3 regions of the Marinilactibacillus sp. XAAS-LB27 genome follow, and region 2 is predicted to be linked to each of the others. Evidence: riboswitches for the same ligand, from Rfam matches in the RefSeq annotation. Region 2 holds a riboswitch; each other region holds the start of a gene.
What was found. A riboswitch is a leader RNA that binds a small molecule or an ion and turns the genes downstream of it on or off. The one in region 2 is predicted to bind thiamine pyrophosphate.

Region 1 (5,195 bases), on a different contig from region 2:
AAGAGTTCATTTCACCTGCGGCAGCTAGTGCATTTGGCTGGTTCCAAGTATGGGTTTATTTCCCAACAATCACAGTAGTAGTTGCATGGGTAGCTGGAATTTACACCACAATGCTGTTTAACTTACCATCAACACTTGAAACACAAGTCGGTATAGGACTTATTTATTTAACATTCTTATTTGGAATGAACTATATTTCGCTTAAAGCAGGTGGACGTTTCCAAAATCTTACGACGTTCATTAAATTGATTCCCTTAATTGGGATTGGACTTGTAGGGTTGTTCTGGAGTGCACCAAATCCTGAAATTCCAAACGAAGTGGCTGTAATCGGAACAAGCTCTGTAGGACTCGGCTGGCTTGCAGCCTTAGCGCCAATGGCTTTCTCTTTTGAAGGATGGGTTATCTCGACAACCATCACACCAGAAGTTAAAAATGCTAAACGCAATATGCCAATTGCTTTAACCATTGGACCTTTAATTGTACTCGTTGTCTACCTAGCTTACTTCTTAGGAACAGTATCGATTGTTGGAGAAGAGTATATCTTGTCCACAGGAGATGCTGCAATCAGTCAGATTGGTACAGCTATACTTGGGGCAAATGGTGAATCGATCATGCTTACTTTTGTTTTGATTGCTGTTTTAGGTGTAGTCAATGGATTGACTTTAGGATATATCCGTCTGCCTCAAGCACTTGCGACAAAAAACATGATTCCAATGAGTGACAGTATCAAAGTCATGGATGCAAAAAGAGAATTATCACCAGCTTCGACTATTTTTGCTTTTGTAGTTAGCTTGGTATGGATGGGATTACATTATATCTCACAAAAAACGTCCTTGTTATCAGGCGGAGATATCAGTGAAATCGCGATTGTATTCAGTTACTTGGCATACGCTGTTCTTTACTTGAAAGTGATCCAATTGAAACGAGAAGGTGTCATCAAAAATGTCTTCTTAGGCTATGTTGCACCAGTACTTGGAACACTTGGTTCGCTGGTCATTTTAGTAGGAGGAATCTTCTCTAATCCGACTTTTGTACCCTTTTTCCTGATTTTCTCTTTACTTGTCTGTATCGCTGGATTCGTTTATTATCAAAAGAAAAATCAAATCGCATCATAATAAAATAAACCATCCTCTATCTTACAGCTCAGCTGAAAGCGAAGAGGATGGTTTATTATTATGTTGAATGACCAATAATGAAGTTAGTTTAATGGATAGCCCGATTCCAAAAACGTAACTTTTTCATCTGATTTTGACTAATAACTTTTCAGCCCTTCTATGTTAAGGTAAAATCGACTATGCAGAAGAAATTATCAAAACTTTTGATCAGCAGTATTTAAAAAAAATTATTCAGTTCCCATATTGATTTTTGCTTTAACAAAAAAGAACTAGATTTAAGGAATAGGTCGAATTAAAAGGAAAAGGGGTAAACAAAATGACTGACCAATTAGACACATTCAAATTCCATGATATGACATTAACTTGGATAGACGGAGGCATAACTTCAATGGATGGAGGTGCGATGTTTGGCCCCGTCCCGAAACCACTTTGGTCAAGGAAATATCCAGCTAATGAAAAGAACCAGATTGAATTACCAACGGATGCGATTTTAATACAATATAAAAATAAAAATTATTTAATTGATGCAGGAGTCGGCACTGGGAAGCTATCAGATAAGCAAATTCGAAATTATGGTGTGCGAGAAGAAACGAAGATCGAAGAAAGTCTGAATCAAGTTGGATTAGCCGTTCAAGATATTGACGGTTTAATCATGACCCACATGCACTTCGATCATGCTGGAGGCTTAACTCAGTTGAAAGAAGGGCAATATGTATCGACCTTTCCAAATGCTGTGATCTATGTAAATGATATTGAATGGGAAGAAATTCGCCATCCCAATATCCGTTCAAAAAGTACGTACTGGAAAGAAAACTGGGAAGCGGTTCAGGAGCAAGTCAGAACATTTAATAAGAGTCTTGAAATCGTCCCGGGTATTGAACTAATCCATACCGGCGGACACAGCAAGGGACATGCTATTGTAAAACTGACACAGAACCAAGAAACGCTTTTACATCTAGCGGACATCATGCCTACGCATGCTCATCAAAACCCCCTATGGGTGCTTGGATTTGATGATTATCCGATGGATTCTATTGACGCCAAGCTATACTGGATGGAAGAAGCGCGTAAGCTCAATGCAAAATTCATCTTTTACCATGATGCTTTTTATAGAATGGTGCAGTGGGATTATAGTGGGAAGCAAATTATCGATGACCTTAAAAGAACGAAACAAGCTTACATTCAATTTTAAAAAGAAAAAGACAATTAGTAATCATTTACTTGCTTGTTTTGATGTGCTCAATCATTTTTAACTCTAGATTAGCTTTTCTTTTCAAAACAATTAAGAATGACGTAAGGTTGATACGGTTGGTTAAAAACGTTGAATCTAAAGGACGAAAGTCGAGTCCTAAAATGCCTAAATTTTGCTTCTTTTGATATATGTGGTATAATGTTACTACATTAAGAATAAATATGAAGTATTATATAAAATCGTTTTAACGAAGTTTAATCGATCTGGCGCAACTATAGAGTTGTAAGGACACAGTAGAGGTAGGGACTGTGTTGTTTAAATGAGAAACTCAGTCATATAATTTGAATAGTAATTTAGCACGAATTAACTGTATAAGTCATTTATTTTTAATCAGAGAGCCGCTCCCTTAACTGGGAGGGGCTTTTGTCAATTTTAAGGCAATTTAATCCAATACTTAAAGGGAAATTGGGTGAATGTTTTTTAAAATAATATAGTATATTATTTTAAAAGCTTATGATATGATTTATGTAATTGAATACATAAAAAGACCACTAGGGGAGCTTATTGCTGAAATGCTGAGGCTGAGATAGGTAGAAACCTGACCCTTAGGACCTGATCTGGATAAAGCCAGCGTAGGAAAAGTGGAATGAACGATTTTGACTCTAGCACTCTCTTTTGAGAAGGCTTTATTGAGATTGCAAATAAGCCGACACCACTTTTCTGTCCGCAAAGGATAGTGAAGGGGTGTTTTTTATTTGTTCAAAAAAAGTGAAAAGAGGAAAAGCAATGAGTGAACAGAAGACCGTTTTAGTGACAGGATCAAGTCGAGGACTAGGTGCTGTGATTGCGAAACAGTTCGGTGAAAAAGGATATAAAGTAGTAGTCAATTACTTTAAAAGTAAGGAAAAGGCGCTTAAGGTTGTTGAAGAGATAGGGGAAGGAAACGCAATCGCCATCCAAGCAGATGTCAGAAATAAACAACAAGTAGAAGCCATGGTAAAAAAAGCAACAGAACAATTTGGACCTATCGATATCGTCGTAAACAATGCTTTAATCAATTTTGAATTTAATCCAGTCACCCAAGGAGCGGTGGAAGAATTGACTTGGGAAAATTACAATGAACAGCTTCAAGGAACGGTCCAATCTGCTTTGAATACAATCCAAGCGGTCCTTCCCGGAATGAAAAAACAAGGATATGGTCGTATAATCAATATTGGAACAAACTTGTTTCAAAATCCCGTAGTACCTTATCACCAATACACAACTGCGAAAGCGGCACTCATTGGTTTTACTAGGAATATGGCAAAAGAGCTCGGGAAAGATCAGATCACAGTCAATATGGTGTCTGGTGGATTATTAGAACGGACAGATGCTAGTGCAGTGACTACGCCAGAAGTTTTTGATTTGATAGCAGCTAGTTCTGCACTAAATCGTGTGACAGAACCAACAGATGTAGCGGAAGTCGTTGTTTTCTTGGGGTCTGAAGCTTCAAGAGGCGTCACGGGGCAGAATATTGTTGTAGATAGCGGACTGACAATGAATTAAGAAATAAATAGTTTTGTAGAAAGTGATTAATCATTTTATTGATTAGAAGCAAAAAGCTACGCCTTAGTGGGTGTAGCTTTTTACTTGTTCGGGGTAATGTTCACTAGAAAATTTTGGTATACTATAAGAAACTGATAGATAAGGAAGCTAAGCGATTGAAAGACTTACTTAAAGATGACGAACGTATTGATCAGTTGATGCAATACGATATAGAAATTATACAGAGCCCTTCAGTCTTCTCTTTTTCACTAGATGCCGTATTATTAGGAGAGTTTGCTCAAGTACCCAAGCATAATCGCGCTAAAATTATCGATCTTTGTTCTGGGAACGGTGCGGTTGCCCTTATGCTTAGTCAAAAGACGGCTAGTCCGGTGATGGGGATAGAGATTCAGGAAAGACTTGTAGATATGGCAAATAGAAGTATCAAGTTGAATCAGTTAGAGGAACAAGTAACAATGAAAAAGGCTGATGTTAAAGAAATCAGAGAAATGATTCGTCACGATTCGGTGGATGTCGTAACTTGTAATCCACCTTATTTCAAAGTGACAGAAGAAAGCCTTCAGAATCCAAACACGCACCTTGCGATTGCCAGACATGAAATCTTTTTGTCTCTGGAGGAAATGATGAAAGCAACGGCTTTTTTACTTAAAACAAAAGGGAAAGCTTATTTTGTACACAGACCGGATCGGTTTTTAGAAATCTTGGATGCTATGCGTGCCGTTAACCTTGCGCCTAAAAGAGTCCGATTCGTTTACCCTAAAGAGCATAAAGAAGCAAACATGATATTGATTGAAGGCATCAAAAATGGAAAAGAAACAGGATTCTCTGTGCTCCCCCCTTTATTTGTGTTTGATCAAAATGACCAATATTTACCAGAAGTGAGAAGGATGATTTATGGAACTGAACGAAGTAAAGAATAGCTATTTCTATGTCCTACATTGTAAAGATGGTTCGTTTTATGGTGGATATACCACAGACCTAGAGCGAAGACTAGATGAACATAATTCTGGTACAGGTGCGAAATACACCAAACCAGCCTATAGACGCCCCCTTAGAATGATTTATGCTGAAATTCATCCAACGAGAAGTGCAGCGACGAAAGCCGAAGCAGCCTTTAAAAAACGAACAAGAATTAGTAAAGAACGATATTTGAAACAAAACGGAGTGGGGTTACCATTCAGTCAACAAGAACGATGCAAGATTGTAAGAAGAGAGGATGCAGTTGATGCAGACGCAAAAGAGTTATGAGAAAACAGAAACAGGTATGTTATATCTCGTACCGACACCGATTGGGAATTTAGAAGATATGACGTTTAGAGCCATCAGAATGTTGAAAGAAGCAG
Region 2 (5,195 bases):
TGATTTGAAAACAGCCGCTGACGGCTGTTTTTTCATTTTGAAGATCCTTTTAATCTATGTTTTTGGTACGAATCACTAAGATAGTCCCTCTCATTAGATCGGAAGCCAACGAGAGGGAATGAAACAGGGAGATAGTCCCTCTCGCGAGGTCGGAAGTCAGCGAGAGGGAATGAAAAGGTGAGATAGTCCCTCTCGTAAGGCTGGAAGTCGACGAGAGGGAATGAAATGCCCAGATAGTCCCTCTCGCAAGGTGGGAAGTCAGCGAGAGGGAATGAAATGCCCAGATAGTCCCTCTCGCAAGGTGGGAAGTCAGCGAGAGGGAATGAAACGTCCAGATAGTCCCTCTCGCGAGGTCAGAAGCCAACGAGAGGGAATGAAACACCCAGATAGTCCGTCTCGTAAGGTAGGAAGTCAACGAGAGGGACTATGTTCATAATTGTAATTTCTTATTAAAAAGAAACCCACCATAGGAAGAAAGATAAGCTGTAGCTTATCCTCAAAACCAATAACTTTTAGAATTTTCATTAGATTCCAAAGCATTCATCAGTATCAATAATGAGGTGATAACAATTATAGTAAAGAATCAGAGAAAAGAGCCAGATTTGCTAAAAAAGCTCATATATTTGGATGCACGAACTACGTTAAGGGAATCTGACCGAAGACTACTATGGAATCTCGAAAAAGGATATACAGGGGAGGAGCAATTTGATACCCTACTCGCTAAACATCTAACCAATGACGCTTTGATACTAAATGATTTACTACTAAAAACTAGCGGAAGTACTTTTCAAATAGATACCTTAGTGATATCTGGAGGTACAATCCATCTGTACGAAATCAAAAATTATTCAGGTGATTACATTTTGACCAACGAAGGATTATCGACAGTATCCGGAAAAGTTATCAGAAACCCTACTATTCAGCTAGCCAGAACCAAACAAAACCTCACTAATCTAATCAGAGAAACACATTTTAAACATAAAATTGAAGCACACGTCGTCTTCATTCATCCCACATTTACCCTTTATAATGCCAGTACCACCGATTCTTTTATCTTCCCCACACAAATTGAAACCCACCTCATCAAAATAAACGATCAGCTTAAAATGCCATCCCAAAAAGACAGACAACTGGCTGAAAAACTAGTGGATGGACAGGAGACTCAGAATCAGCATGAACAAACTACGCCCGAATACCCTTATGAACTGTTAGAAAAAGGGGTTGTCTGTCCGCACTGCAATACGCTTTCCTTGTCGAGCGGTCTTAGAATGAAAAGTTGTCTGACCTGCGGGCATAAAGTACCACTAGAATCAGCTATATTAGAAAGTGTTAGACAATATCAAGTTTTGTTTCCAGAAGGTAAGGTGACTACAAATCAAATCGATGACTGGTGCGGTAAACAAACATCAACAAAAAGCATACGAAAAGTGCTAGAAACACATTTCACCATGGTAGGAACGAATAAACTGAAAGAATATATTTAAGGAGAAATTTTCTGTAATCAAATGTACGATGAACCTTTCGTGGTGATCGTTCTCATTATACCGTTCCACAGAGTACGGATTTCCTGACTTTGAATGTAGCCATCACCAAGAATGAAATCGGCCTTAAGCGTTACTATCAAAGAGACTGATCAGTAAAGTCCAAAACAACAAAAAAACCACCTGCAGATGCAAGTGGTTAAAAAGGAGACGGACGATTACTTGGAGGAGTAATCGCCCTGAAAAATAAGTTGGTTGTTGTGGGTATGAACATAGTATAGAAAATATATTTGAAGAAGGTATGATGAACCGATGAAAAAAAACGTAAAAAATAGAAAGAGTTGAGACAAATAATCGACGCTCATGCATATGGTATTTCCGGCATAGAACTGATATAATGAAACCGTTAAATTAAAAGAACTAGGGGAGCATAGAGCTTTCAGTAAAGACCGAGGATTTCCAACAACCCTCCAACCAAACTGATTGTGAAAGCTGAGAAAGGTAAGACCTGACCCTTAACCTGAACTAGGTAATGCTAGCGGAGGGAAGTGATCATGATGAATAGCAGATCAAGTAATCTGTATTCTTATTTAGTGTGAACCGACTCTCTTCTATCAATTTTGGAAGAGTTTTTTTGTGTCTTAAAATGTCTAGAGAGTGGGATGAGCAAAATGACAAAACAATACAATTTTCAAATAGTAGCGCAACAAATAATAGAAAAGACCACCTTTTTATCGGTTATGGCGATTGAAAAAGTGCTCGGTGTACAAGGAGGAACTAGAAAATGACGACCAAACAAGTATTGACGATTGCAGGCAGTGACAGTGGTGGTGGAGCAGGGATTCAAGCAGACTTAAAAACCTTTCAGGAAAGAAACGTATTTGGGGTATCCGTATTAACGGCGGTCACGGCTCAGAATACGCTTGGGGTTCACGGAGTACACCCTATGCCGCTTGAAATGGTCGAAGCACAATTGGATGCGATCTTTAGTGACTTCAACTTGTCAGCGATAAAAACAGGTATGCTGGTTAATGGAGATTATATGGAGCTTATTGCAAACAAGCTTTTAGATAATAAAATAGCCCCGCTGATCATTGATCCGGTAATGGTCGCAAAAGGTGGCCATCCCTTAATGGCATCCACTGCGGTCGAAGTCATGAAAAGCAGACTGGTCCCTCTAGCCGATGTCATCACACCCAATATTCCAGAAGCCGAGGCATTGACAGGGACTGAGATTATGAATAAAAAATCTATGCTTAAAGCCGCCTATCAGTTAAAAGAAGCTGGCAGCAAAGTTGTCATCATTAAAGGTGGTCATGCTTTAGATGATCCGCAAGCCTCTGACTTGATACTGCTTGAAAGTGGAGAGGAAGTTTGGTTATCCACTCCTAGAATTGACACGAAAAATACCCATGGTACAGGGTGTACGTATTCAGCGTGTATTACAGCTGAAATTGCAAAAGGTCATTCAGTGCTAGAAGCCATCAAGACTGCCAAAGCTTACATTCAGGCCGCAATATCTGATCCATTGGAACAGGTTGGTCACGGTCATGGTCCGACGAATCACTGGGCTTACCGTAAACTTAATTAATATAAAAGTAGACAAAAAAATCCCATTAGGAAAGAGCGAACATTCGCTGAATCCTAATGGGATTTTTTTAAGGAAGGAAAACATTCCAACCTCAATTAAAATTAAGACATATCTAGTCTCTTATGTTTCTATATTCAGCAGTGTATACAATTCAATCAGGGGAGAAAGAAAGTTCAGCTTCATATAGAATAAATTTCTTTTCAAAAGAACAAAGTAAAGTGGGGGGCCACTTTAAAACGTTCAATATTAGGGGGAGAAAAGAAAAGTGTTTTATAATTCTGACACTATAGATAGTTTAACAATAAATATTTTACTTATCCTTAAAATCAGTTAAGGTTTTAGCTGATAAAAATAATAATTTCCTCAGCTAACCGTAATTATTGTAACGCGTTCACCATAGCTTTGTTAAAAGCAGGTAAATCTTCAGGCGTACGACTTGAAATTAAACCAGAATCATCAATGACAACTTCTTCATCACGGAAGTTTGCACCGGCATTTTTAAGGTCAATCGCTACTTGAGATACTGAAGTAATGTCTTTCCCTTTTACAACTTCAGCATTGATTAATAATTGTGGTCCGTGACAGATTGAGAAAATCGGTTTTTTATTTTCAGAGAATGCACGTGTGAAGTTCAAGAAACGCTCATCTTTACGTAGTTGATCAGGTGAAAACCCACCAGGTATGAGTAGTGCGTCAAAATCTTCTGGTGAAACATCGTCAATACTTTTGTCGATTATAACAGAAGCTTTCCCTTTTTTACCTTCAACTGTCTCGCCAGCTTCAAAGCCAATCGTTACAATTTCGTGGCCTGCTTTCTCAAGTTCTTCTTTTGGTGAAGTGAATTCTACATCTTCAAATAATTTTGTCATAACCGTTGCTACTTTTTTACCCATGTCTAAATTCCTCCTATTATTTTTTCTACACTTAGTGTATCGCGCACATAGAATGGGTGCAAATCTAATGCTTATAACAGTTGCTGTTTCTCATGGTATTATCTCACCGATAAGATATGTTATGATGAATGAAGATACAAAGTATGACGAGTCTGAAACCAATAGGATGGAGTGAACAGAGATGAATATTGCATTAATTGCTCACGATAAAAAGAAAGAAGACATCATTAAACTGGCAACGGCCTACAAGGCAATATTAGAAAAACATACTTTACTTGCGACAGGAACAACGGGCACACGCATTATAGAAGAAACAGGTTTGGATGTTCATCGATTCAAATCAGGTCCGCTAGGTGGGGACCAACAAATTGGTGCCTACATATCAGACAATAAAATGGATCTTGTGATTTTCATAAGAGACCCACTAACAGCACAAGCACACGAACCAGATATCTCTGCTTTACTAAGGTTGAGTGACGTATATGAAATTCCGCTAGCCACCAACGTAGGTTCAGCAGAAATTTTACTCAGAGGGCTCGATGCAGACTTTTACCAGTGGAGAGATTTTTTCAGAGGTAAAGGTAGAGAAGATTTACCGATCTAAAATGAACGACTAGGTGCACGTGGAAGAAAGGGTATAAAATGAGTTTACTAATTATAATAGGTCTTGCGTTAATCGTATATGGTGGTATTTCTCTGAAACATCCAAAGCAACTCAAGAGAAATCAACAACCAGTCAATAAAAAACAAGATAAATACTGGTTATGGTATAACAGCGTTTATGTACTCGGAAGTGTCGTATCTTTGATTGTTGGGTTGCTACTAGTACTTGCGGGAATCGTTTTTTACAGATAAATCATTCAATTAAATAATAGAGAGAATATAAAAAAACGAGTTATTATATACAACTATAATAACTCGACTTTTTAATTTATAATAATGAATGACGCTAGTTTCAGTAGGGAAAGGATGCTATCGATCTTTTAATCTGCTGCCGCCTCTTGGTGTGAATGAGAAGTATTTGAAACACCATAATGCACTCAAGCCAATGACGATATAGACAATACGCGTTCCCCATTCTTCTGGGCTACCGAAGACAAGCTCTACGGCATTGAAACCAATTAATCCAATCAGTAGCAAATGAATGCCTCCGAGTATCAGGATGCCTAATGCAATTCTATCTAATATTTTCAAGGTATAGCCTCCTTTTATACGAACTAACTATATTTT
Region 3 (5,195 bases), on a different contig from region 2:
CTCCTTATAGTAGTCAAATCATTTTGAATAGCCATAATAGTAATACTGTTCATTTGATAAACAGTGATCAAATCAGACATATTAGACTAGTTAAGTAAACTCTATAGTTTAAACTTTCGTTTTATTTATTGCTAGTATATTTCTTAACACTAAAAAGTCTTCAGAGGGAGAAACACGTTCCCTTTGAAGACTTTTTCACGTTATTACAAATGAATTTTATACATACTTATTACAAAACCTATAGTATTGGCGAAAACAAACGACTAAATTGCTGCTTGAATAATTCCCATTTAGAATACTGGTTTATGATTTCTCGAGTTAATTCATAAGAAGCTTCCATATCTTTCTCGAAAATAGCTACTTGCTCTTTCGCCAAATGGCGATCGTAAATAAAGGTATTGACTTCAAAGTTCAGCTTAAAACTTCTTATATCAAAGTTGGCTGTACCCACTGATAATATTTCTCCATCTATTACGATTGTCTTTGCATGAATAAATCCAGCATCGTAAATATATACTTTGACGCCTGAGTTAATCATTTCTTCCGCATAGCTAAGAGTAGCACGGTATATGAAAGGATGATCTGGTTTGTTGGGGATCATCAATTTAACATCAATACCAGATAAACTCGCAATTTTTATCGTTTCCATCAACGCTTCATCTGGTATGAAATAGGGTGTCTGGATATAAACGGACTCCTTAGCCATACTAATCATTTTAAGAAAACCTTTTTTAATTGCATGCATTTCAGTATCTGGTCCGCTGGAAACAATTTGTAGATCAGTGGAGCCTATAAAAGATGAAACTGGAAAATAACTTTCTTCATAACTGACTGGATGATGTTTTACAGATGCATTCCAGTCCATCAAAAACCTTGTTTGCAAAGGAAGAACACCGTTTCCGTTGATTCTAAGATGTGTATCTCTCCAGTATCCCATCTTTTCGTAGAGACCCAAATAATCATCTCCGACATTAAAGCCTCCTGTATAACCCACTTTTCCATCGATTACGACTATTTTTCTGTGATTTCTGTAGTTCAGTCTGAAAAATTTAGAACCGAAGAAAGGCTCAGCTTTTCCTCCTAGAGCTTTTAGATGTTCAAAGAAATGAGCGCCTACGACTCTAGCCCCAATCGGATCATATAAAACTTTAACTTCAACCCCATTTTCAGCTCTTTCTTCTAGAGCTTTTAACAATCTTGTACCAATACCATCTGCTTTAAATATATAGTAAGTCACATGAATGTGGTGTTCTGCTTTACCGATGTCTTCTATTAATCTATCGAATTTTTCTTTACCATCTGTGATAATATCCACTTTATTTCCTTTGGTTAAAATAGCTTCATTACTTTCTAAGAAGAGAGAAACTAGTTCCAAGGTAGCATCCATATGCTTCGCTTCCGGAACATCTAGATTTTCGGACTCAATTAACTGTTTTTGCGCTTCAACCAATTGCGTCATACCAATTCTTTTCTGTGATCGAATGTCGAAAATATTTTCTTGAGATATTTTTCGTCCAAGAAATAGGTAAAGAACAATTCCGATCCCGGGTAACATTGTAATGACGAGTAGCCATGCCCATATTGCTGCAATATCTCTTTCTCTTTCTCTGAAAACTGTTATAAATGCTAAAATTGAATTGATAAAAATAAATAACCAGAATATTGTTCTAATAATCTCCATTTTATTCCCCTTATAGTCTTTTATTGACTCCTCTACGAACACCTGACACTAGCCTTCTAGAGTTTTTCTTAATCAGTTTACACTATTCTGCCTTTACCCGTCTACATATATTATCCCTAGAGGGCTCCTAAAGCGAAGTCCCTTTTAAAAGAATACGTTATTTTGTAACAATTGGTTGGTAAAAAACAAAGCAGCCTCTAATAGTAGAGACTGCTTGATGGAAAATATTTTCAAGAATTAATTTTTTGATTTAGGCACAAACATAGATGATGCTCTATCGAATAATAACACCAACACTATAATCGTGACCGCTATTGTTGCCAGCATGCTCGCTCCATTAAATAGCAAAGAAAACGTTATTGGATCAAGCCCCCACACTGCATAGTCTCCAAAAAAGAATACACCAGCTAAAAAATGCCAGAACCAACGTGCAGCCGATCCTATGAATGTCGTGATGATCAAATACTTTTTAGCGCTGCTCAGTGAATTTTCTTTTATATTTTTGATGATGGTTTGGCTAAAGTACCCGGCAAAACCAACACAAGTGAAAGCAAATCCATATTCAATAATAAATTGATAGATATTCAATATATAAGCTGTTCCAGCTACTACATGCAAAATTCCCCATAAAAAGCCCGCAAATAAACCAGGCAACATTCCTCTTCTAATGGCAAAAAATGTCAACGGAATCGTCCCTAATGAAACACTAAAAGATGATCCAATCCCTATGGGTATTAAAGACAAAATCATGGCAATGGCCGCAAATAGTGTCCCTTCAATATAAATTCTTAACTTCTCGTTCTGCATACAAAAACTCCTCCTATAGATACTATGTATACTAGAGGAGGAGTAAATTCTTATCATCATAGCAAAAAAGCACAAAAATACTTTTAGACACTGATTCTAGGTACTCTCCCTACGCACGTACGAACGTACAGGTTCAAAGGGTCTGGACTTTATAGTCCACTCTCAGCCAATTCAATTGGCTCCCCTAGTACAAATAGTTAATTTATCGTGATTTATTTGAATCGACGATTTTGGTTCACTTCCATTATAACAGGTAAGATGATTGGACGTCTACGTGTTTTTTTGAATAAATGATTTCCGAGTTCTTCTCTAATATCTTGCTTGATAGATCCCCAGTCGAAATCATTATGTTCAAGATTTTTGCGTACCACGTCAGTAACGATTTCGTTAGACTCATTAATTAAATCCTGACTTTCTTTAACAAAGACAAACCCTCTTGTTACAATGTGTGGGCCAGAAACGACTTTGCGTTTTTTCCGGTCGATCGTTACAACCGCTACAAAAATACCATCTTCAGATAATAGTCGTCTATCTCTTAAAACAATATTTCCAATGTCTCCAATACCAATTCCATCAATTAACGTATTTTCAGCTGGTACTTGACCAGTCTGATTCATTTTACCATTTTGATAGTTCAAAACATCTCCATTACTTAAAATAAAGATATCTGCGTTATCCATACCTGTTTCGTTTGCTAAATCAGCGTGAGCTGCAAGCATACGATACTCTCCTTGGATTGGTATAAAATACTTCGGTTGAAGTAAATTGATCATCAATTGTAAATCGTTCGGCGTAGCATGACCAGAAGCTTTCATATTATCAGAAATATGCTTAACAGTAGCACCCGCTCTGTAGATCAAGTTTTCTGTTTCAGCAACGGTTACTTCCATTGCAATAGATGGACTTGTAGCAATAAATACAAGATCATTTTCTTTAATGTTAACTTGTCCATGATTGCCTGTTGCCATACGGCTAAGTGTTTTAATTGGTTCACCAGAAGCGCCAGTTTCAAGTACGATAATTTGGTTATCATCAAACTGATCAATTTTATCCACTGAGACGATTAAATTTTCATCAGGAAGTGTCAATTTGTCTAATTCAATCGCTGTTGCGAGAATCGCTTCAAGATTACGTCCTGTTATGAATACTTTTCTTCCAGATGCTTGTGCCGCATTCAGCACTTGTTGAATACGTAAAATATTACTTGCTACTGCAGCAACAATAATTCTACTATTTGAGTCTTGGAAAATATCCAAAACTTCTTCTTGAACTTTTTTCTCAGAAACATTTTCTATCGTACTTTCTGCTTCATTTGAATCACTCAATAACGCAAGTACACCCTCTTTACCGATCTCAGAAATCTGAGAAAAGTCCGTACGGTATCCTTCACTTGCACTCTGATCAAACTTAAAGTTTCCAGTGTAGACAATGTTCCCGTCATCAGTCTTAACAGAAATACCCATAGAGTCAGGTATAGTATGCGTTGTTCTGAAAAATTTCACTAAGTTTCCATGAAAATCAATTTCTGTGTGTTCATCGATTACATGATAATCATCAAAATCGGCACCAAGACTGGATTCATTAACAAATAATTTTGCTAATGCAATGGTTAGTTCTGATCCAAACACAGGTACATTGAAAGATTCAAGGAAGTATGGCAATGCGCCTATAGCATCCTCATGTCCGTGTGATAAAAACACACCTGCAATGCGGTCTTTGTTTTCTAGTAAATAGCTGAAGTCAGGAATAACTGCATCAATACCATACAAGTCGTCTTCTGGATACATTAATCCACAATCCAAGACAAAGATGTCCTCTCCTGATTCAATGACATATAAATTTTTTCCGTTTTCTCTTACTCCTCCAAAAGGAATAATCTTAATATTACTCAAATTTTTCACCTCTAAAAGTTGATTTAACGTATAGTTCAACTTAGTTATTATAGTCTATTTCGCCTATTTTTCTTACGTCCGTTCACTCTACACTGATTTTAGTATAGCATAGAAATTCCTTATTTCCTACTAATCTTCTACTTAGGAACGAGTCGACTTTCTCTTTTAGTATCTGTATACTTTACTACTATAAACTTGAAGGAAATGGAGATCAAATCATGGTTCCTCAAAACTTAAAAGCTATTCATCTGGATTACTTAAACAGTGAGCCCACTCATTCTGCTTCAATAATAGAAGTTAGTGAGGCTTGTTCATGTTCTGAAAAAATGACAAAGAAGGTATTAGAAGAACTATCAGAAGATGGAATGCCCATCAAATTTGACTTTAAAACGGTTACGCTCTTGAACCCTATTTTATCTAAAACGTCTATTATAAACCAGCTGGAAACTGAAAGAATTGGTCATCATATAATACTTCTTCAGTCAGTTGATTCTACAAATGACTATATCAAAAAGCATCTGAGTTCATTAAATCATGGTTCCTTAGTTCTTGCCCATGAACAGACAGTTGGAAAAGGACGGTTAGGACGACAGTGGTCTTCCCCTGCTGGAAAAACAATATCGATGAGTCTACTACTCAAACCTTCAAATCAAAAGCTCCGTTACTCTATTTTGACACAAATGGCCGCTGCTGCACTTGTCCAATCTTTATCAGCTAATAATATTCAGGCAGAAATCAAATGGCCCAATGATGTGTTGGTCCATAAAAAGAAAATATCTGGCATTTTAACTGAAGCAGAATATTCAGGAAGTCAA

Region 1: linked by a shared signal. The riboswitch ahead of VXN63_RS10155 (3-oxoacyl-ACP reductase) and the one ahead of thiD (bifunctional hydroxymethylpyrimidine kinase/phosphomethylpyrimidine kinase) in region 2 are both predicted to bind thiamine pyrophosphate.
Region 3: linked by a shared signal. The riboswitch ahead of thiT (energy-coupled thiamine transporter ThiT) and the one ahead of thiD (bifunctional hydroxymethylpyrimidine kinase/phosphomethylpyrimidine kinase) in region 2 are both predicted to bind thiamine pyrophosphate.

Annotation. Positions count from the first base shown of each region.
Region 1 is NZ_JAYXKP010000008.1:10,258-15,452, forward strand. It holds gene VXN63_RS10145 (APC family permease) at 1-1,115, shown strand, start outside; gene VXN63_RS10150 (YtnP family quorum-quenching lactonase) at 1,432-2,307, shown strand; TPP riboswitch at 2,851-2,964, shown strand; gene VXN63_RS10155 (3-oxoacyl-ACP reductase) at 3,094-3,852, shown strand; gene VXN63_RS10160 (tRNA1(Val) (adenine(37)-N6)-methyltransferase) at 4,050-4,772, shown strand; gene VXN63_RS10165 (GIY-YIG nuclease family protein) at 4,747-5,100, shown strand; gene rsmI (16S rRNA (cytidine(1402)-2'-O)-methyltransferase) at 5,078-5,195, shown strand, end outside.
Region 2 is NZ_JAYXKP010000011.1:12,975-18,169, forward strand. It holds gene VXN63_RS11585 (metal-dependent hydrolase family protein) at 1-3, shown strand, start outside; gene VXN63_RS11590 (nuclease-related domain-containing protein) at 624-1,484, shown strand; TPP riboswitch at 1,894-2,045, shown strand; gene thiD (bifunctional hydroxymethylpyrimidine kinase/phosphomethylpyrimidine kinase) at 2,266-3,072, shown strand; gene VXN63_RS11600 (type 1 glutamine amidotransferase domain-containing protein) at 3,450-3,965, opposite strand; gene mgsA (methylglyoxal synthase) at 4,147-4,569, shown strand; gene VXN63_RS11610 (hypothetical protein) at 4,608-4,820, shown strand; gene VXN63_RS11615 (DUF378 domain-containing protein) at 4,938-5,159, opposite strand.
Region 3 is NZ_JAYXKP010000001.1:654,864-660,058, forward strand. It holds gene VXN63_RS03160 (hypothetical protein) at 1-98, shown strand, start outside; gene cls (cardiolipin synthase) at 239-1,681, opposite strand; gene thiT (energy-coupled thiamine transporter ThiT) at 1,919-2,488, opposite strand; TPP riboswitch at 2,577-2,684, opposite strand; gene VXN63_RS03175 (ribonuclease J) at 2,701-4,380, opposite strand; gene VXN63_RS03180 (biotin--[acetyl-CoA-carboxylase] ligase) at 4,599-5,195, shown strand, end outside.